Regions from separate parts of the Arthrobacter sp. NPDC092385 genome, predicted to be linked through region 1. Evidence: predicted binding sites of a transcription regulator. Region 1 holds the regulator's gene; the other holds the start of a gene.

Region 1 (9,610 bases):
CTGCCGCCACCGATCCGGCGATCATCAGGAACTTCTGCATCATCGCCCATATCGATCACGGAAAGTCCACGTTGGCCGACCGCATGCTCCAGCTCACCGGAGCCGTCGAGCAGCGGGACATGAAGGCGCAGTACCTCGACCGCATGGACATCGAGCGCGAGCGCGGCATCACGATCAAGTCCCAGGCCGTCCGCCTTCCCTGGGAGGTCGATGGCACGGCGTACGCGCTGAACATGATCGACACGCCCGGCCACGTCGACTTCACCTATGAGGTGTCGCGGTCGCTCGCCGCCTGCGAGGGCGCGATCCTGCTGGTCGACGCCGCGCAGGGCATCGAGGCCCAGACGCTGGCGAACCTGTACCTGGCGATGGAGAACAACCTCACCATCATCCCGGTCCTCAACAAGATCGACCTTCCGGCTGCCCAGCCCGAGAAGTACGCGGCGGAGCTTGCAAGCCTGATCGGCGGCGAACCCGAGGACGTGCTGATGGTATCGGGGAAGACCGGCGTGGGCGTCGAGGCCCTCATGGACAAGATCGTCCGGGACCTGCCGGCCCCCACCGGTGACCCGAACGCACCGGCCCGTGCCATGATCTTCGATTCGGTGTACGACACGTACCGCGGTGTGGTCACCTACGTCCGGGTGGTCGACGGCAAGCTCAGCCCGCGCGAGCGCATCCAGATGATGTCCACGCGGGCCAGCCACGAACTGCTCGAGATCGGTGTCAGTTCACCGGAGCCGAAGCCGTCCAAGGGACTGGGCGTCGGCGAGGTGGGGTACCTCATCACCGGTGTGAAGGATGTCCGCCAGTCGAAGGTCGGCGACACCGTCACCAACCTGGCGAAGCCGGCGGCGCAGTCCCTCGGCGGCTACGAGGACCCCAAGCCCATGGTCTTCTCCGGCCTGTACCCGCTGGACGGCACGGACTATCCGGTGCTGCGGGACGCCCTCGCGAAGTTCACCCTCAACGACGCCGCGCTCGTCTACGAGCCCGAGACGTCGGCGGCACTGGGCTTCGGTTTCCGCGTCGGCTTCCTCGGCCTGCTGCACCTCGAGATCACGCGCGAGCGCCTCGAGCGGGAGTACAACCTCGACCTCATCTCCACCGCCCCGAACGTCGAGTACGAGGTCACCCTCGAGGACAAGCGCGTCCTGAAGGTCACCAATCCCAGCGAGTACCCTGTCGGAAAGATCGCGGAGGTGCGCGAACCGATGGTGTCCGCGACCATCCTCGCGCCCTCGGAATTCGTCGGCGCGATCATGGAACTGTGCCAGCAGCGCCGCGGTGTCCTCGGGGGCATGGACTACCTCTCCGAGGATCGCGTCGAGATCCGGTACCGCCTGCCCCTGGCGGAGATCGTGTTCGACTTCTTCGACCTCCTGAAGTCGAAGACACGCGGGTACGGCTCCCTGGACTGGAAGGCGGACGGCGACCAGGTGTCCGACCTCGTGAAGGTCGACATCCTCCTGCAGGGCGAGCAGGTGGACGCGTTCAGCGCCATCACCCACCGCGACAAGGCCTACGCCTACGGCGTGATGATGACCGGCAAGCTGCGTGAGCTGATTCCGCGCCAGCAGTTCGAAGTGCCCATCCAGGCAGCCATCGGAGCGCGCATCATCGCGCGGGAGAGCATCCGGGCCATCCGCAAGGACGTCCTGGCGAAGTGCTACGGCGGTGACATCACCCGTAAGCGCAAGCTGCTCGAGAAGCAGAAGGAAGGCAAGAAGCGCATGAAGATGGTGGGCCGCGTGGAAGTGCCCCAGGAAGCCTTCATCGCCGCCCTGTCCTCCGACGAGTCGAAGGACAAAGCCAAGAAGTGACCGCGTACGTTGCGACACGGGGTATCCGGCATGCCTAGCGCCCTCCCGCTCGGCATGCCGGCGCCCCAGGACGGCGTCCTGCCGCCGGCGGCCGCGGAGGGAGCGCTCGGGCGCGACTTCTGCCTCTACGTCCATATCCCGTTCTGCGCGGTCCGCTGCGGCTACTGCGACTTCAACACCTATACGGCCACGGAGCTCGGCGGCGGGGCATCCCAGGACGCCTATGCCGGCTCGGTGCTCGCCGAGCTCGCCCTCGGGGCGCAGGTGCTGGAGTCCTCAGGCGTACCGGCCCGGCCTCTGTCGACGGTCTTCTTCGGCGGAGGCACGCCGACACTGCTCCCGGCGGAGGACCTCGCCTCGATCCTGGTCGCGGCCACCGCGCAGTGGGGCCTCGCGCCCGACGCCGAGGTCACGACCGAGGCGAACCCCGATTCCGTGACCCCGGAGTCGCTGCGCGTGCTGAAGGAGGCAGGCTTCACCCGGGTCTCGTTCGGCATGCAGTCCGCGGTGCCCCACGTCCTCGCCGTGCTCGACCGCACGCATTCGCCCGAACGCGTGCCGCAGGCCGTGCAGTGGGCGCGCGAGGCCGGGCTGAAGGTCAGCCTGGACCTGATCTACGGCACGCCGGGAGAGTCCCTGGAGGACTGGCGGACGTCCCTGTCCACGGCCCTGTCCTACGGCCCGGACCACATCTCCGCCTACGCCCTCATCATCGAGGAGGGGACGCGGCTCGCTTCCCGTATCCGTCGCGGCCTCGTGCCGCCCATCGACGACGACGACCACGCGGACAAGTACGCGCTGGCGGAGGAGATGCTGACCGACGGCGGCCTGCACTGGTACGAGGTGAGCAACTGGGCGCGGACTCCCGCGGACGAGTGCCGGCACAATCTGGCCTATTGGCGTGGCAGCGACTGGTGGGGTGCGGGACCCGGGGCGCACTCGCACGTGGGCGGCACGCGCTGGTGGAACGTGAAGCATCCGCGTCCCTACGCCGACGCCCTCGGCGCGGGCCGCTCTCCCGCCGCCGGACGCGAGGAACTGTCCGGTGAGGACCGATACGTCGAGGACGTGATGCTGCGGGTGCGGCTGCGCGAGGGCCTCGCGACGGACGTGCTGACGACGTCGGGCCGTCGGGCCGTCGCCGGGCTGATCGCCGACGGGCTCGTCGAGCCGGCTGCGGCCTTCGCCGGTCGCGTGGTCCTGACGTTCAAGGGCCGGCTGCTCGCGGACGCCGTGGTGCGGAGGCTCCTGCCCGACTGAGGTCCGAGCTACCAGCGGGGGGTATGGCCGGACGCGACCGCGGTGCGTCGGCGACCGTCGCCAGGCGTGGAACAGGACGGGCGTGCAAGAGGACGGGCGTGGAACCGGACGGGCGTGGAACCGGACGGGCGTGGAACCGGACGGGCGTGGAACCGGACGGCCTGGCTGGAGCTAGCGGATCAGGCGCAGGTTCGCGGGGTAACGGTACGGGCGTCCGCGATTGACCTGGATGCCGGCATTGACCGAGAAGACCGTGAGCGTCACCCAGATGAGCGCGTTCACGACGGCGAAGATGCCACCGATCTCCGGCACGAGCGACAGGAGCCAGGCCGCCAGGGCGAGGATCGTGGGCGGAAGCGTGAAGTTCAGCGCCTCCCTGGACTCCTGCGCCGTGAACGGGCCGCGGTCCTTGAAGATGAGGAAGATCAGCAGGGAAGGGATGAAACCCAGGATCCCGCCGAAGTGGGCCAGTGTCGCGAACTGGCGATCCTCGGATGCCGTCAGTGGAAGGGCTTGTGCCGGGATGCCTTCGAACACCGGCTGCGACTCGCCCCGTCCGTGGTGCTGGTGGTCGGCGGTATTGGACAACGAAATTCCTTTGCTGGCTGGCGGAGAACTCTCCCCGGAAGGTGCTCCAAGGATACGTGGTAACGAGTAGCGGACTGCTCAGGCGGTGCCCGGGGGAGCGGTCAGGAAGTCGATGACCTCCTCGACCCTCCCGAGCAGCGAGGGCTCGAGGTCGGCGTAGGTGCTCACCCCGGCGAGGATCCGCTTCCAGCCGTGGGCCACGGCTGCCTGGTCGGAATGCGGCCACCCGAGCCCGGCGAGGATGCCCGTCTTCCAGTCCTGGTGGCGCGGCACCACGGGCCAGGCGTCGAGCCCGAGGGCGGCCGGTTTCACCGCCTGCCAGACGTCGACATAGGGGTGCCCGACGATCAGGACGTGGCTGCGGGCTCCGGGGACGGTCATCGCCTGCTGCGCGATCCGGGATTCCTTGGTCCCCGGCAGCAGGTGGTCCACGAGGATCCCGAGCCTGCGCTGCGGCCCGGGCCCGAACGCCCTCACCGCTCCCTCGAGGTCGTCGACGCCGTGCAGCGGCTCGACGACGATGCCTTCGAGCCGGAGGTCGTCGCCCCACACCTTCTCCACCAGTTCGGCGTCGTGCCGGCCCTCGACCCAGATCCTGCTGGCCCGCGCCGTCCGCGCCCGGGCGCCCTCGACCCGAACCGAGCCCGACGCCGTCCGCGTGGCCGCCGGAGCGGCGCGCAGGACGGGCGCGACGACGTGGACGGGCTGTCCGTCGAGGAGGAATCCGTGGCCGAGCCGAAACGTGCGGTGCTTGCCGCGCCGGTCCTCGAGCACCATGACATGCAGCCCGCCGGACTTCTCGACGCGGACCACCGCGCCGACGAAACCGCTCTGGACGTCCTCCAGGACCATGTCCTTCTCGACGGGTACGTCGGGCAGGACGGCCCGCTTCGGAGCCGAAATATCCTGTGCTCCCCAGCCGTACTCCATGCCGGCCTGTCCTTCCCACGAGGGCTTCGGCGGTGTGCCGCAGCCCGGGTTCCCAATGCTAACAATCGCTCCGGACGTACTAGACTTGGCACTTGGGTGTGTCGAGTGCTAACTGGCCGGGACCACCCTGGAAGCGTGGTCGTGAGTGCGGGACAGATCCGGAGGTGCACAGGAATGAGTGAACCGCGACGCCTGGAGGTGCTCCGGGCCATCGTCGAGGACTACGTCCATTCGCGGGAGCCCGTCGGATCCAAGGCGCTGGTCGACCGCCACCAGCTCGGCGTCTCTTCCGCCACGATCCGCAACGACATGGCCGTCCTCGAGGAGGAGGGTCTCATCGCGGCCCCGCACACCAGTTCCGGGCGGATCCCCACGGACAAGGGCTACCGCCTCTTCGTCGACCGCATCTCCGAGGTGAAGCCGCTCTCGGCCCCCGAGAAGAAGGCCATCCAGACCCTCCTCGAGGGTGCCGAGGACCTCGACGACGTCATGGACCGGACCGTCCGGCTGCTGGCGCAGCTCACCAACCAGGTCGCCGTCGTGCAGTTCCCCCGCGTCGGTGGTGCGTCCGTCCGGCACATCGAATTCGTGCTGCTCGCACCCCAGCAGATCCTGGTCGTCCTGATCGCGACCAACGGCACCGTGCAGCAGCGCATCGTGCGGACCGATGGCGATCTCCAGGAGGCGGAGCTCGCCGAACTCAAGCAGCGCATCCTCTCTGCCGTGTCCGGCGTCAAGCTGTCGGCGCTGCCGGCCGAGCTCGGGATCGCGCAGTCCCAGTTGCCTCCTGCACTGAGGGCGCACGGGGGTACCATCGTGAAGGCGCTGGAGCAGCTTGCCGGACTCGGACGGGACGACCGGATCCTGCTGGCCGGGACGGCCAACCTCGCGAGGTCCACGGGTGATTTCCCGCTGAGCATCGGTCCCGTCCTCGAGGCGCTCGAGGAGCAGGTGGTGATGCTGAGGCTGCTGTCCGAGATGGAGTACGACGCCCGGGGCATCTCGGTGAGGATCGGGAGCGAGAACCCCTACGGAGGCCTCTCGGGAGCCTCCGTCGTGGCGACCGGCTACGGTCCGGATGCCGGCGCGAAGCTCGGGATCCTCGGTCCCACCCGCATGGACTACCCGACGACCATGGCCGCGGTGCGCGCCGTCGCCCGCTATCTCTCGAGGATCCTCGAGGAGTAGCCCGGCTACGGCAGCCGCAGTATCGCCCGCCGGCACCGCCGGCGAGCAGAAGACAGAAGTCTCCAACAGGAAGTGATGTGCACGAGTGAGTAATCACTATGAGGTCCTCGGTGTGGCGCAGGGCGCGACCGGGGAGGAAATCAAGAAGGCGTACCGCAAGCTCGCCCGGAAGCTCCACCCGGACGTGAACCCCGGTGACGACGCGTCGGAGGAGTTCAAGCGCGTCAGTCACGCCTACGAGGTCCTGTCGGATCCCCAGAAGCGGCGGGTCTACGACACGACGGGCAACGAGAACGGGACCGACAACGGCTACGGCTCGGGCTACTCGGGCTCGGGCTTCGCCTTCCAGGACATCTTCGAGACCTTCTTCGGCGGAGGCGGCCAGCAGCCGGGCGCTCCTTCCCGGACGCGCCGCGGGCAGGATGCGCTCATCAACGTGCGCATCGACCTGAAGGACGCCGTCTTCGGCACGAACAAGAAGATCGAGGTGGACACCGCGGAGGTGTGCCCCACCTGCGACGGCACGTGCTGCCAGCCCGGCACCTCGCCCCGCACCTGCGACATCTGCGGCGGTTCGGGCCAGGTCCAGCGGGCCGTGCGTTCGATCCTCGGCCAGGTCATGACGAGCGCGCCCTGCGGCACCTGCCAGGGGTACGGCACCGTCATCCCGAGCCCGTGCCACGAGTGCAGCGGCGAGGGACGTATCCGCGCCCGCCGCACGCTGACCATCAAGGTCCCCGCCGGCGTCAACACCGGCACGCGCATCCAGCTGGCGGGCCAGGGCGAGGCCGGCATCGCGGGCGGGCCCCAGGGCGATCTCTACGTGGAGATCCGCGTCGCCACCGATTCGACCTTCCTGCGCGACGGCGACGACCTGCACGTGACGCTGAGCGTCCCGATGACGGCGGCCGCGCTGGGCACCAGCGTGCACCTGGACACGTACGACGGCGACCAGGAGCTGGTGATCAAGCCGGGCACGCAGTCCGGCGAGATCCTGACCCTCCGCGGGCTGGGCGTCACGCACCTCAGGAACCAGGGCAGGGGAGACCTGCGGGTCCACCTCAACGTGGAGACGCCGCGCAACGTCGACCAGCAGCAGGAGGAGCTCCTGCGCAGGCTCGCGGAACTGCGGAACGAGGAGTACACGGACGGCCAGCTGGCCAGCAGCGGTTCCGGCGTGTTCGCACGCCTGCGGGAGCGCCTCGGGAACCGCTGAGCATGACGCGACCCCTCTTCTTCGGGCCCGGTGAGGCCGTCCGTGCCGCGTCCCCGGGCAGCGTCTTCGTCCTCGGCGGGGACGAGGGTCGCCACGCGGCGACCGTGCGCCGCCTCGCCGCGGGGGAACGCATCGACGTCTCCGACGGCGCCGGCTACCGGATCGGCGGGATGATCTCCGCGGTGGGGACGGGCACCGTGGACGTCCTGGTGGAGACGGCCGGCCAGGACCCTGCGCCGCGCCACACGCTCCTGCTCGTCCAGGCCCTGGCGAAGGGCGGTCGCGACGAGCAGGCCGTGGAGTCGGCGACCGAGCTGGGCGTCGACGCCGTGGTGCCGTGGCACGCTGAACGGAGCATCGTCCGATGGCGCGGCGACAGGGCGGAGAAGGGTCGGCAGAAGTGGGTGTCCCTCGTGGGCGCTGCCTCGAAGCAGTCCCGACGATCCTTCGTGCCCGAGGTCCATGCCGTGATGGACACCTCGCGGATGGCCGCCTGGGCTGCTGCGACCGTCGACCGCGTCGTCGTCCTGCACGAGGACGCCGGGTCCTCCCTGGCCGAGCAGGTGTCGGCGCTCCGTGCCGCCGGTTCACTCGAGGCCCCGTCGTCCACCGCCGTCGTCGTCGGGCCCGAAGGTGGGATCAGCGGGGCGGAGCTCGAGAAGCTGCTGGCCGTCGGCGCTCGTGCGGCCCGGCTCGGACCCCACGTGCTGCGCTCGTCCTCGGCGGGCCCGGCGGCGCTGGTCCTGCTGAACCACCTGCTCGGGCGCTGGTAGGCCCCGCGAGCGGGTTCCCCTGCTCCGGGGTGGCTACCCGACGACGACCGTCTTCGAGTCCTCGGCCCTGCCGCTGCCGGTGGGGGCGGACACCGTGATGTCGTACCGTCCGGGGGGAAGCGTCACGGAGAAGGAATAGGCACCGGGAGCGCCGTCCTCGGGCAGGATGTCCACCGTGCCGTCCCTGAAGAGAGCGGTGTCGCCGCCCTCGGAGCCGTCCGTGCTGCGGTCGATCCGCCACGAGAGCGAGTCCTCCGAGGCCGGTCCGAGGCCGTGGATGGTCAGCCCGGCGGATTCCGCCTCGACCCCCTCCTGGGGGTCGATGATCCACACGGGAGCGAGAGTCGACGTGTCGCGGGTCCACTCGCCGCCGAGGTCGACGGAATCGAAGGCCCGGTAGTCCGCTGCTCCATCCACGAGCACGACGAGGGAACTCGCCTCGCCTCCCTGGATCAGGCCGGCGTTCGACGCCGCAGCCGTCGCGGTGTAGACGAGCTGCTGCAGGGCGAGCCGCGCGTCGTCCGCACCGAGCTTCTCCGAGAAGGCGTCGGAGGAGATGTCGAGGGTGATCACGTTCTTGGTCGAGATCGAGGACCGTACGCTCGATGCCTTCCGCCAGGGCGAGCGGTAGTCGGGATCCAGTGGCCGCCCCGACGTCATGAGCTGCACCGCATCGGCGATGGGGTCGCCGGTGGTCTCGTCAGGCGCCGCCAGGAATTCCCGGAACAGCCTGTCGCTCCCGTCCACGTCGCCCAGCCAGTAGACCGGCAGGAGCGGGTCGGCAGGGTCCGCCGCCGCCTGGGCCTGGATCGTGGCGTCGGCCGGCCCGGCCTCCGCGCCGGCATCAGCGGCCGAGAGGGGCTCGGCAAGGGCGGTCGTGGGGGCGCTGCCCTGCGGCAGGCCGACATTCGGGGCGAGGAACACGCTGCTGGCCACGAGCACCGTGCCGGAGGCCAGGAGCATTCCGCGCAAGCCCAGGCGGCTCCTCTTCAGGGGGTCCTGCTCGTTCATGCCGGCCCCCTTCCGTCAGGCGCGCCGGTGCGCGGATCGATTCGTGGAATGCGTCGTGGAATGCGTCGTGGTCCGGCGCGTGCTCCGACAGGAGGGCGTCGACCAGGACGCGCACCGCAGGCGGCTCCCGAGCCCGCCGGACCTGTTTCAGCTTGGCACAGGGAGGATGGCACGGCTGCAGGAAAAGGTGCGCACGCGGGGACTGAAACCTGATCGATACGAAGCCGTTGCCGATTCGCGATGAAACCCGAGTGCTGCTCGATCCTCCGTCGGGGAAAGCACAGGGGCGGGAATCAAGGCCGCTCCGCTCCTGTTGACAAAAGACGGATGGCGTAGCATTGGCATTTCTGCGACTCCAGCAGCACATCATCAGGACGACTACTCCACTGAGGGGCGATCAGAGGCCGGACGGCCGAGCTATGAGCGAATCTTCGACAGGCATCAATGCGGCAGGACTGGACACCAGGACGTTCGTCTTCGAATCGACGGCGCAGATGGTGCAGGCGCTGGGCTCCAATGACGAGGCCCTCCGCCTGATCGAGGAGTCGTTCCCCGGCGTCGGCCTCCAGGCCAGGGGTAACGAACTGACCATCACCGGACCGTCGGCGGACGTGCTGCGCACCGAACGGCTCATCGGCGAGATCCGGACCATGGCCGTCAACAACGCCACCGTCTCCCCCCAGGTCCTCGAGCAACTGGTCACGATGCTCAAGACGCAGAGCGCAGCCAGGCCCTCGGAGGTGCTGTCCGTCAACATCCTCACCTCGCGGGGCAAGACCATCCGCCCCAAGACGCTCAACCAGAGCACGTACGTCGATGCG
Region 2 (11,765 bases), on a different contig from region 1:
GGGGCTGACCGGCCGGGAACGCAGAAGCACCCCGGCTCCGAGGAACCGGGGTGCTTCAGCGTGCTGGAAACCGCGCGGGCCGGAGCCCCGGCGTCCTAGTGCGAGTGGCCGTGGCCCTCGTCGTCGGACTCCTCGGGCTTCTCGACCACGAGGGTCTCCGTGGTGAGCACCAGCGCCGCGATGGAGGCTGCGTTGCGCAGGGCGGAGCGCGTCACCTTCACCGGGTCGATGATGCCTGCGTCCACGAGGTTCTCGTACTCGCCGGTCGCGGCGTTGAAGCCGTGGCCGTCCTCGAGGTCGGAGACCTTCGCGACGACGACGTAGCCCTCGTGGCCCGCGTTCTCGGCGATCCAGCGCAGCGGCTGGGCGAGGGCGCGGCGGACGAGGCCGACGGCGGTGGCCGCGTCGCCCTCGAGTGCCAGGACATCGGGATCGGTGTCCAGGGCCTTGCCCGCGTGGACCAGTGCGGAACCGCCACCGGCCACGATGCCCTCTTCGAGTGCGGCACGCGTCGAGGACACGGCGTCCTCGATGCGGTGCTTCTTCTCCTTGAGCTCGACCTCGGTGGCCGCGCCGACCTTGATCACGCCGATCCCGCCGGCGAGCTTCGCGAGGCGCTCCTGGAGCTTCTCGCGGTCCCAGTCGGAGTCGGTGCGCTCGACCTCGGCGCGGATCTGCGCCACGCGGTCGGCGACGTCGGACTCGCTGCCGGTGCCGTCGACGATGGTGGTGGCGTCCTTGGTGACGGTGATCCGGCGTGCGGATCCCAACACCTCGAGGCCCACCTGGTCCAGCTTCAGGCCGAGGTCCGGGGAGACGACCTGCGCACCCGTGAGGGTGGCGATGTCCTGCATCATGGCCTTGCGGCGGTCACCGAAGCCGGGAGCCTTGACGGCGACGACGTTGAGGGTGCCGCGGATCTTGTTGACCACGAGCGTGGAGAGCGCCTCGCCCTCGATGTCCTCGGCGATGATGAACAGCGGCTTGCCGGCCTGGAGGGCCTTCTCGAGCAGCGGCAGGAACTCCTGCAGCGAGGAGATCTTGCCGGAGTTGATGAGGATGAGCGCGTCCTCGAGGACGGCTTCCTGGCGCTCGGCGTCGGTCACGAAGTACGGCGAGAGGTAGCCCTTGTCGAACTGCATGCCCTCGGTGAGGACGAGTTCGGTCTGCGTGGAGGAGGACTCCTCGATGGTGATCACACCATCCTTGCCGACCTTGTCGAACGCCTCGGCGAGGAGGTCACCGACCTCGGTGCTCTGGGCGGAGATGGAGGCGACGTTGGCGGTCTGCTGGCCGACCACCTCGCGGGCGTTCTCGAGCAGGCGCTTGGCGACGGCCTCGACCGACACCTCGATGCCGTGCTTGAGCTGTCCGGGAGCGGCGCCGGCGGCCACGTTGCGGAGGCCTTCCTTGACCAGGGCCTGCGCCAGGACGGTGGCGGTGGTGGTTCCGTCACCGGCGACGTCGTTGGTCTTGGTGGCGACTTCCTTGGCCAGCTGGGCGCCGAGGTTCTCGTACGGGTCGTCGAGTTCGATCTCACGGGCGATCGTGACGCCGTCGTTCGTGATGGTGGGCGCGCCCCACTTCTTGTCGAGCACGACGTTGCGTCCGCGGGGGCCCAGCGTCACCTTGACGGTGTTCGCGAGCTTGTCCACGCCGGCCTCGAGGGCACGGCGGGCGGCGTCGTTGAATTCCAACTGCTTTGCCATTTGTTGGTTCCTTTCAGGCTTGTGCAGCGAGAAAAACCCCGGCCACTGCGGGCCGGGGCTCTTCCAATCGGGGTACTACTTGACGACGACTGCGAGGACGTCGCGGGCGGAGAGCACCAGGTACTCCTGGCCACCGTGCTTGACTTCGGTTCCGCCGTACTTCGAGTAGATGACGATGTCGCCCTCGGCGACGTCGACGGGGACGCGGTTGCCGTTGTCGTCGACGCGACCCGGTCCAACTGCTACGACTTCACCCTCCTGGGGCTTCTCCTTGGCCGTGTCCGGGATGACGAGGCCGGAAGCAGTGGTCTGCTCGGCTTCGAGGGGGCGGACAACAATACGATCCTCAAGAGGCTTAATAGAGACCGACACTCGGGCTCTCCTTTGCGTTCGATACCAATGGAATGTAGGCCGTCGGGCTGGGCGTGAACCGTCGTCGCGGTGCCGGCGAACGCTTCCCTCGGGATTAGCACCCACTAGGAGTGAGTGCCAACTCCGACTGTATGCAACGGCTAGCACTCGGTCAAGGCGAGTGCCAATCCTGGCGGCTTCCGGGACGCGGGGTGACACGCGACACAACGAATACATCACGCTTCGGTTGCGTAATTCCCGAGCTCCCCTCTAGATTCGGAGAGGTAAGGCATTCCTTACTTCCTCGGCGGCCGGCGAGCCCGGCCCTTCCTCCACGGAGTTCACCCCATGGCACACGTGCGCCTCGCCGTCCTTTCCGCAGCCGCTGCGGCCACCCTCGCCCTGTCGGCGTGCGGCGGTTCCTCCGAAGCTGCCGACGAGCCGGCAGCGGCGTCGAGCGTCTCGGTCGAGCACGCGCAGGGCACCACCGAGGTCCCGGTCGACCCCGAGACGGTCTTCACCTTCGACCTCGGCGCCCTGGACACGCTGGACGCACTCGGGGTCGACGTCGACGGCGTACCGCAGGGCACCCTGCCCGAGCAGCTCTCCGCGTACGAGGGTGGGGACATCACCAATATCGGATCCATGAAGGAACCCGACTTCGAGGCGATCGCCGCCGCGGCTCCGGACCTGATCATCATCTCGGGGCGCGTCGCCGACTCCTACGACGAGCTCTCGGACATCGCGCCGACCATCGACCTCAGCGTCGACGCCGCCGACCCGATCGCGAGCTTCACCGAGCACACCGAATCCCTCGGCCGGATCTTCGGCAGGGAGGACGAGGTCGTCGACCGCCTCGCAGCCCTCGACGGGAAGATCGCCCAGACGAAGGAAGCCGCGGCATCCGCGGGCAACGGCCTGATCCTGATGACCAGCGCGGGCGAGCTCACGGCGTACGGTGCCGGGTCGCGTTTCGGCCTGATCCACGACGTGCTCGGTGTCGAGCCCGCTGCCGAGGTGAAGACCGAAGGCACGCACGGCGAGGCCGTCTCCTTCGAGTACATCGCCGAGATCAACCCTGCCCACCTGTTCGTGATCGATCGCGACGCCGCCGTCGGTGAAGCCGGCGCAGCCGGCTCCGCCGTCCTGGACAACGAGCTCGTCAACGGCACCGATGCCGCCAGGAACGGCGCCATCACCTACCTCGACTCCGCGAGCTGGTACCTCATCGGGTACGGCCTGAACAACCTCGACGCCATGGTGTCGGCCGTCAACGAGGCCGTCGCGGCCTGATCCGCCCGACCGCTCCTGCGGCAGGCGCCCCCATGGCAGCACTCTCCCTCCGGCCCGAGCAGCCGGTACAGCAGCACGGTTCCACCCGGTCGCCCGCCCTCTGGCCGGCCGGTGGAGCCGTGCTGCTCCTTGCCCTCGTCAGCCTCTTCGTCGGCGTCTCCGAGGTGTCTCCCGCCGACCTGCTCGCGGGCGACGCGGCCGCGTGGCAGACCTTCCTGATCAGCCGGGTCCCGCGCACCCTCGCCGTCATCCTGGCCGGCGTCGCGCTCGGGATCGCGGGTTTCATCATGCAGCTCATGGCCCGCAACCGGTTCGTGGAGCCCTCCACCGTCGGCACGGTGGAGTCCGCCACCGCGGGCATCCTCGTGGCGACCCTGCTCCTGCCCGGCGCCCCCATCGTGGCGAAGATGGGAATCGCGGCCCTGTTCGCCATGGCCGGCACGGCGCTCTTCCTGTCCGTCCTGAGGCGGATACCGCTGCGCAACACGCTGATCGTCCCCCTGGTCGGCATCATGCTCGGCGGGGTCATCGCGGCCGTGACCACGTTCTTCGCCTACCGCTTCGACCTGCTCCAGACGCTCAACACCTGGATGATCGGCGACTTCTCCGGGCTCATCCGCGGCCGCTACGAGCTGCTGTGGATCGTCGCGGTGCTCGCCGTCGTGGGCTACGTGTGCGCCGACCGCTTCACCGTCGCAGGCATGGGCGAGGAGTTCACCACCAATCTCGGCCTGAACTACCGGCGCACCATGAACCTCGGACTGGTGCTCGTGAGCCTCATCAGCGCCGTCGTCGTGGTGGTGGTCGGTTCCATCCCGTTCCTCGGGCTGATCGTCCCCAACCTCGTGTCCCTGGTGATCGGCGACAACGTGCGCCGGGCGGTGCCCTGGATCGCCGTCTTCGGGGCAGGCTTCGTCCTGGCGTGCGACATCCTCGGCCGCGTCATCCGCTTCCCCTACGAGGTGCCGGTCGGCGTGATCGTCTCGGTGGTCGGCAGTGCCCTGTTCATCGCCCTGCTCGTCCGGAGGAACGCCTGTGCGCGCTAGGACCACTGCACTTCCGACCGCCGTCGTGCAGTCCGGACGGAAGCCCGTGAAAGCCCTTCCCCCGGCCGTCTGGCTGGTGGTTCTGGGCATCACCGCGGCAGCGCTCGTCGCCACCTTCCTGCTCGTCGGCCTCGAGGGCAACCTCGCCTACGTCCTGCCCCGCCGGCTCAACCGGGTCGGCGCCATGGTGCTGGTCGCCGTGGCCGTCGGCGTGTCCACGGTGCTCTTCCAGACCGTCACCGGCAACCGGATCCTGACGCCGTCGATCATGGGGCTGGACGCCCTCTACATCCTCATCCAGACCGTCCTGGCGTTCGCCCTCGGGGCCTCGACGCTCCTGACGCTCGGAGCGCCCCTCCGCTTCGCCGTCGAGGTGACCCTGATGGTCGCCTTCTCGTGGCTGCTCTACCGGTGGCTCTTCACGGGCGGGGGACGCAGCCTGCACCTCCTGCTGCTGGTCGGCATCGTGTTCGGCGTGTTCTTCCGGGGCGCCTCGTCCCTGCTGCAGCGCCTGATGGACCCGAGCGAGTACATCATCCTGCAGGACCTGTTCTTCGCGAGCTTCAACCGCGTGGACCCGATGCTCCTGCTGATCTCCGCGGTCGCCGTCGCCGGTCTGTGCGTGCCCGCGTGGCGCCTGCGCCACCGCCTCGACGTCCTCGCCCTCGGCCGGGACACCGCCGTGGGCCTCGGCGTCGACCACCGGCGCACGGTGACGCTCGTCCTCGTCATCTGCTCGGTCCTCGTCGCCGTCTCCACCGCCCTGGTGGGCCCGGCCACGTTCTTCGGCCTGCTCGTCTCGGCCCTGGCGTACCAGCTGTGCAGCTCCTTCCGGCACGCCGTCGTGCTGCCCATCGCCGTCCTGCTCGGCGTGATCGCCCTCGTGGGCGGGCAGCTCGTCCTCGAGCAGGTCTTCGAGTTCGACACCGCGCTCAGCATCGTGATCGAATTCACCGGCGGCATCGTCTTCCTCGCACTCCTCCTGAAAGGCCGTGTCCGGTGATCACCATCGACCATGCCACCAAGCGCTACGGCACCGCCACCGTGGTCGACGACGTCACGTGCACCATCCCGAGCGGCGGCGTCACCTCGATCATCGGACCGAACGGCGCGGGCAAGTCCACGCTGCTGTCCATGATGAGCAGGCTCCTCCCCCTGGACGCCGGGACGGTCGAGGTGGCCGGGCTGGACGTCAGCACGACGGCGGGGCCGGCCCTCGCGCGCACCCTGTCCATCCTGCGCCAGGAGAACCAGCTCACGGTCAGGCTCTCGGTTCGGGACCTCGTGGGCTTCGGCCGCTTCCCGCACAACAACGGCCGCCCCACCGTGGTGGACCGCGAGCACATCGAGCGGGCACTGGCCTACCTCGACCTCACGGACCTGGCGGACCGGTTCGTCGACGAGCTCTCGGGCGGGCAGCGCCAGCGGGCGTTCATCGCCATGGTGCTGGCGCAGGACACGGACTACATCCTGCTCGACGAGCCGCTCAACAACCTCGACATGAAGCACTCGGTGGACATGATGCGCCTGCTCCGCCGGCTCGTGGACGAGCTCGGGAAGACCGTGGTGCTGGTCATCCACGACATCAACTTCGCGTCCTGCTACTCCGACACGATCGTCGCGATGCGCGACGGCGCCCTCATCCACCAGGGCACGCCAGAGCAGATCATGACGCCCGCGGTGCTCCGCGACGTGTACGACGTGGACATCCAGGTGGAGCAGATCCGGGGCAACAGGATCGGCGTCTACTTCGCCTAGGCTGGCTGCATGGCTTCGGACAACATCGCGGACATCCTGACCCCCGAGGGCTGGGAGCTGCTGAACTCGCTCGGCCCCTACACCGAAGCCGACAGCATGCGCCTCACGGAGCAGCTGCGGAAGGCCGGGCACCCTCCCGAGGTGGTCGCCGCCGCCCTCACGCAATCGCGCCTCCGGGCCAAGGGATCCGCCAAGTTCGGGCCCTTCGCCGAGCACATGGTCTTCACGGCGGCAGGGCTGGAGCAGGCGACCCGCCTGTCCGTCGCGGCGCGCCACGCGCAGCGCTTCGTGGACGCCGGCCTCGTGAGGATCGCGGACCTGGGCTGCGGCCTCGGCGCCGACAGCATGGCCCTGGCCACCCTCGAGCGCGAGGTCACCGCCGTCGAGCTCGACGAGGCGACCGCCGCCGCCGCGACCATGAACCTGCTGCCCTTCCCCAACGCCCGGGTGGTCAACGCCGATGCCTCCTTCGTGGACACCACGGAGTACGACGGCGTCTGGCTCGACCCGGCACGCAGGACGACGACGACGTCGGGAACGTCCCGCCTCTTCGATCCCGAGGCGTTCTCCCCTCCCCTGTCCTTCGTCCAGGAACTCGCGGACAGCGGCAAGCCCGTGGGCGTGAAGATGGGCCCCGGGATGCCGCACGACTCGATCCCGTCGACGTGCGAGGCGCAGTGGGTCTCCGTGGACGGCGACGTCACCGAGGTGGCCCTGTGGTTCAACGCCCTCCGCCGGGAGGGCGTGCGCCGGGCGGCCCTCGTCATCGGCGCGCAGGGTTCGGCGGAGATGGTGTCGGGAGCGGAGTTCGGGGAGGGACCCACCGCCGCCGTCGGTGAACCGGGCGGCTACCTCTACGAGCCCGACGGCGCCGTCATCCGCGCCGAACTCGTCGCGGACCTCGCCGCGCAGCTCGGCGGGCACCTGGTCGATCCGATGATCGCGTACATCTGCGCGCCGTCGTTCACGGACACGCCGTTCGCCCGGGCGTACCGGGTGCTCGAGGTGCGCCCCTACAACGTCAAGGCGCTCAAGGCCTGGGTCCGCTCGGAGGGTATCGGCGTCCTCGACATCAAGAAGCGCGGCACCTCCGTGACGCCGGAGGAGGTCAGGAAACAGCTGCTGACCGGTTCGGGCAAAGGGCGGAAGAAGGCCACCCTCGTGCTGACGCGCATCGGGGACGAGCGCGTGGCGATCGTCGTCGAGCCCGTCACGCTGCCGTAGCGGGAGCCACACTTCCCGCCTCGCCGCAACCTGCCCGTCATCGCCCCGCGCCGGTATCCGTGTTCCTAGACTCGGGAGGGACAGGCATCAGGACGCGCGAAGGGCGGAGCACATGGCGGACGGCACCACGGAATCGGCGGGATCGGCGGGATCGGCGGACACACGGCACGGGGTGCTGTTCGACGTGGACGGCACGCTCGTCGATTCCAACTACCAGCACACCATCGCGTGGTGGCAGGCCTTCCGCCGGTTCGGGCACGACGTCCCCATGGCGGAGATCCACCGGGCCATCGGGATGGGCGGGGACAAGCTCGTGGCGCACCTCCTCGGCGAGGACCGCGACGCCGAGCAGGACGCCGAGCTCGATTCGACGCACGGTGCCATCTTCTCGGGCTACTGGCCCGGACTGCGTTCCTTCGAGGGCGCCGGGGAGCTCGTGCGCCGCTGCGCCGACGACGGCCTGACGGTGGTCCTCGCGTCCTCCGCCTCCCAGCAGGAGCTCGGGGTCCTCCGCGGCATCATCGACGCCGACGAGGCGATCAGCGCGGCGACCAGTTCCTCCGACGCCGGGAACAGCAAGCCCTCCCCCGACATCCTCGAGGCGGCGCTCCACGCCGGCGGCCTCGAGGCGGCGAACGCCGTGTTCGTCGGAGACTCCGTCTGGGACGTCCTCGCGGCGTCCGAGCTGAAGATCCCGACCATCGGCCTGGCCTCCGGGGGCACGAGCGAAGCGGAGTTGCGGGACGCCGGGGCCGTCGAGGTCTACAAGGACATCCGGGCACTGCTCGACGCCTTCGACGACGGCGCCCTCCACCGGCTCGCCACGTCCTCCGCCGGGGCCTGAGCCGGGTCGCCGCAGCACCCGGTGCGGAGCGTGCACCTGTCTGCCCGCGCGCCTGCCGACCGGGCCGTCCCGGCCGAGTGCAGCTAGTCCTCGCTGCTGAGGAGCCGTCGCCGCGCGCTCAGCAGCTCGATCTCCGGCCTCGCCGCGACGAATCGCTCCACGCGGTCCAGCACGTCCACCACGTGCTGCCGGTCGCCTCCGACCACCCCGACCCCGACGACGGCCCGGCGGTGCAGGTCCTGGTGCCCCACTTCGGCGACGGACAGCTCGAACGTCCGGCGGAGGTCCGACACCAGCGGGCGCACCACGGACCGCTTGCCCTTCAGCGAGTGCACGTCGCCGAGCAGGACGTCGAACTCGACGAACCCGATCCACATGGCAGTCCTCCTTGCCGAACTCCGTCGTGTCGAACTCCGTCAGGGCTACGCCGAATCCCGCCAGACGACGGCGGTGTCGAGCACCTGCACCGGGCTCGGCAGTCCCCTGATCTGCGCCAGGACGAGCTCGGCCGCCGTGCTGCCCAGGAGGTCCGCGGGCTGCCTGACCGTGGAGAGCTGCGGCCGTGTCCGGAGGGCCCAGCTGCTGTCGTCGAAGCCGACGATCCCGACGTCGTCGGGCACCTTGCGCCCGGATTCCTGCAGGGCGGTCATGGCACCGGCCGCGACGGCATCCGATGCGGCGAAGACGCCGTCGATGTCGGGGCAGCGGTGCAGCAGTTCCTGCATGCCCTCGAGACCGGCCGCATAGGTGTACAGCGGGTACTCGACCACCAGTGAGGCGTCGAAGCGCTCGCCCAGCGCTTCCCGGAAGCCGGTGAAGCGGTCGTGCCCCGAATCGCGGTCCATGGCGCTGGCGATCATGCCGATCCGCCGTCGGCCCGTCTCCACGAGGCGTTCCGTGATGGCGCGTGCCGCAGCGGCGTTGTCGATGGCAACGTAGGGCAGGTCCGGCGTCCCCGGCGGGTGTCCCACGAAGGCCGCGGGGACGCCGATGTCCCGTACAGCGGAAGCGATCGGGTCGGAGGCCCGTGCGGAGACGATCACCGCTCCGTCCACGAGCCCGCCGCGGAGGTAGTCGGCTACCCGTCGGCTGTCGCGGTCGGAGTCGATGATCAGCGAGACGAGCTGGTAATCGGCCTTCGAGAGGACCGCATTGGCGCCGAGGAGGATGGACCCGATGTTCGGGTCCTCGAACAGGAGCGAATGGGGTTCGTGGATGATCAGGGCGATCGCGCGGGACTCCTGGGTGACCAGGTTCCGGGCGGCCGAATTGCGTACGTAGCCGACACGCGCGATGGCTTCTTCGACGGCGATCTTCGCCTCGTCGGAGACGTACCTCTCACCGTTGACCACCCGCGATACCGTGCCGCGCGAGAGGCCGGCGGCCGTCGCCACATCGTTGATGGTCGCCCGGCGGTTCCGGGGGCGGATCGAGGGCATATCTGTACTGTAGCTGAGCCTCCTTGCGCCGGCGGGGCGGAAAAAGCGTAGGGTGGGGGTAGTTGTCTAGAAGAAGGCGGCTGTCTTCGGTTCTTCTCTTCGTTACCCTGGCGCGTCCGCCGGGTACCCAAAAGCAGAGCACCATCCCCGAGAGGGAGCGTGCACCATGAACAACCAGGAAGCCCTTCTTCCACAGCCCCACGCGGCCGGATTCCCATCCCGCCTGCACGATCTCCCCGAGCACACTCCCGCTCCGCCCGTGGCGTCCTGACGCCTCCGCCCTCCCCTGCCATCCCCGCAGGCTGACACGGATCAGGCGCAGCGTGCACTGCCTCCGCACCGACCGGGCCGACCGCGCCGAGCCGGACATCCCCCGCCGGCCGGTCCTTCTTCGGCACCGCTTCCGACACTGCTTCCGACACTGCAAAGGAACACACACCATGACGCAGCACATCGAGAATTTCCTCCAGGACTGCACCACCGTCACCGGCGACGGCTCCCATGCAACCCTCGACGAGGTGGAAGGCCTGTACGTGTACTGGTGCTCCCTCCGGGCTGACGACGCGCTGGACACCGACGTCCTGCTCGAGGCCCTCCAGTCGCGCGGAGTGGAACCCGTCCAGCGCGACGGCGTAGATTACGTCGAAGGGCTCGTCCTGACGGGCCCAATCATGGCCGGGTTCATCCTGTCCTGCGACTTCGCCGGAGCCTGGGGCCGGCCGGAGCTGGATTCCGTGGCGGTTCGGGACGTCGCTTCGGTGTCGTGATACCCCGAGGAGGTGCAGTGGGCAGGAAACCGACAGGCTCCCGCAGCACCCCCGCGCTCGCTGCCCTCTCGGCAGCCGGAATCGATTTCACCGCCCGGCCCTACCAGCACCAGGACGGCGTCTCGAGCTACGGGCTCGAGGCCGCCGCCGCGCTGGGCGTGGCACCCGCGCGGGTCTTCAAGACCCTCATGACCAGCGTCGACGGTTCGCTCGTGGCCGCCGTCGTCCCGGTCAGCGGAACACTGGACCTGAAGGCCCTGGCCGCCGCGCTCGGCGGAAGGAAGGCGACGATGGCCGATCCCGCCGTCGCCCAGCGGAAGACCGGGTACGTCCTCGGTGGCATCTCCCCGATCGGGCAGCGCCGGCCCTCCCCCGTGGTCCTCGACGCCACCGCCCTCGACCACCCCACGGTCTTCGTGTCCGGAGGCCAGCGAGGGCTGGACATCGAGTTGACGCCCGGCGACCTGATCACCGCCACGAAGGCACGGACCGCTCCGATCGCCGCACCGTAGAGCCGTGAGGGCCGGCGGCTAGGGTGGGCGACGTGGACATCATCGCCGGGCAGATCCCGCCCCTCGCGGAAGCGCTCGCACTCTACGAAGCCGTCGGGTGGACCGCCTACACCCGCGACCCCGACAGGCTGCGGCGCAGCCTTGCAGGCTCACACCTCGTTCTTGCCGCACGGGACGAGGACGGCCGCCTGCTCGGCCTCGCGCGCACCGTCTCGGACGGAGAGTCCATCTGCTACGTCCAGGACATCCTCGTGCACCCCGGAGCGCAGCGCCGCGGGGTAGGCCGTGCCCTGATGCACGAGGTCCGCTCGCGCTACGGCCACTGCATGTTCGTGGCACTCAGTACCGACGCGGACGGATCCGAGGACGGAGCGCGGTCGCACCCGTTCTATCGTGCGATGGGCTTCCAGGCCCACCCCGACCTCGGACTGGCGGCCTTCGGCTACCGGCCGTGACCTGACCTCCGCGTCACCCGCTGCTGCGCTCCGACGACGACGGGGCAGCGCGGGAGCACGGAGAGTCACGGGGCGTCACGGCGCGTTATCCGCCGTCGCATCCCTGTGCCCGGCCCCTTGGACCACCTAGTCTGGGGACCACAGATCAAGAGTCCCGACGCGAAGCCCTGGCTCGTCGGGCGGCAACCCCCTCCGTGGTGGGGTGCCCCAGGTGAAGATCAGGCCCCGTGCGGACCGTGCCGGGGCAAGCACGGCGCGTACCTGCGGGTCCGCGTCCCGTCGATGGGACACCCATGTCGTACATCTGCCTCCTGCTCTCCGGAGCAGCCCTCCTGATCAACGGCCTCGGCCTCCTGGGCCGGGTGGC

What was found. Region 1 encodes HrcA, which represses chaperone genes, less so after heat shock. Its sites were predicted from a motif close to TTNGCACTCGNNNNNNNCGAGTGCNAA; they were not measured.
Region 2: groES (co-chaperone GroES) is a predicted target of HrcA. The motif match lies at 2,222-2,248, and genes of this name have one in related genera.

What each region holds. Positions count from the first base shown of each region.
Region 1 is NZ_JBIVQL010000006.1:20,683-30,292, reverse strand. It holds gene lepA (translation elongation factor 4) at 1-1,823, shown strand, start outside; gene hemW (radical SAM family heme chaperone HemW) at 1,854-3,083, shown strand; gene ACIQCY_RS09185 (DUF4870 domain-containing protein) at 3,255-3,671, opposite strand; gene ACIQCY_RS09180 (DUF3097 family protein) at 3,750-4,601, opposite strand; gene hrcA (heat-inducible transcriptional repressor HrcA) at 4,776-5,789, shown strand; gene dnaJ (molecular chaperone DnaJ) at 5,875-7,005, shown strand; gene ACIQCY_RS09165 (16S rRNA (uracil(1498)-N(3))-methyltransferase) at 7,008-7,778, shown strand; gene ACIQCY_RS09160 (GerMN domain-containing protein) at 7,812-8,789, opposite strand; gene ACIQCY_RS09155 (PhoH family protein) at 9,209-9,610, shown strand, end outside.
Region 2 is NZ_JBIVQL010000002.1:215,951-227,715, forward strand. It holds gene groL (chaperonin GroEL) at 96-1,709, opposite strand; gene groES (co-chaperone GroES) at 1,785-2,081, opposite strand; gene ACIQCY_RS04115 (siderophore ABC transporter substrate-binding protein) at 2,409-3,353, shown strand; gene ACIQCY_RS04120 (ABC transporter permease) at 3,386-4,399, shown strand; gene ACIQCY_RS04125 (iron chelate uptake ABC transporter family permease subunit) at 4,446-5,402, shown strand; gene ACIQCY_RS04130 (ABC transporter ATP-binding protein) at 5,399-6,157, shown strand; gene ACIQCY_RS04135 (SAM-dependent methyltransferase) at 6,167-7,381, shown strand; gene ACIQCY_RS04140 (HAD family hydrolase) at 7,494-8,225, shown strand; gene ACIQCY_RS04145 (DUF503 domain-containing protein) at 8,309-8,602, opposite strand; gene ACIQCY_RS04150 (LacI family DNA-binding transcriptional regulator) at 8,648-9,664, opposite strand; gene ACIQCY_RS04155 (hypothetical protein) at 10,105-10,431, shown strand; gene ybaK (Cys-tRNA(Pro) deacylase) at 10,449-10,943, shown strand; gene ACIQCY_RS04165 (GNAT family N-acetyltransferase) at 10,976-11,398, shown strand; SAM riboswitch class IV at 11,542-11,655, shown strand; gene ACIQCY_RS04170 (AmiS/UreI family transporter) at 11,692-11,765, shown strand, end outside.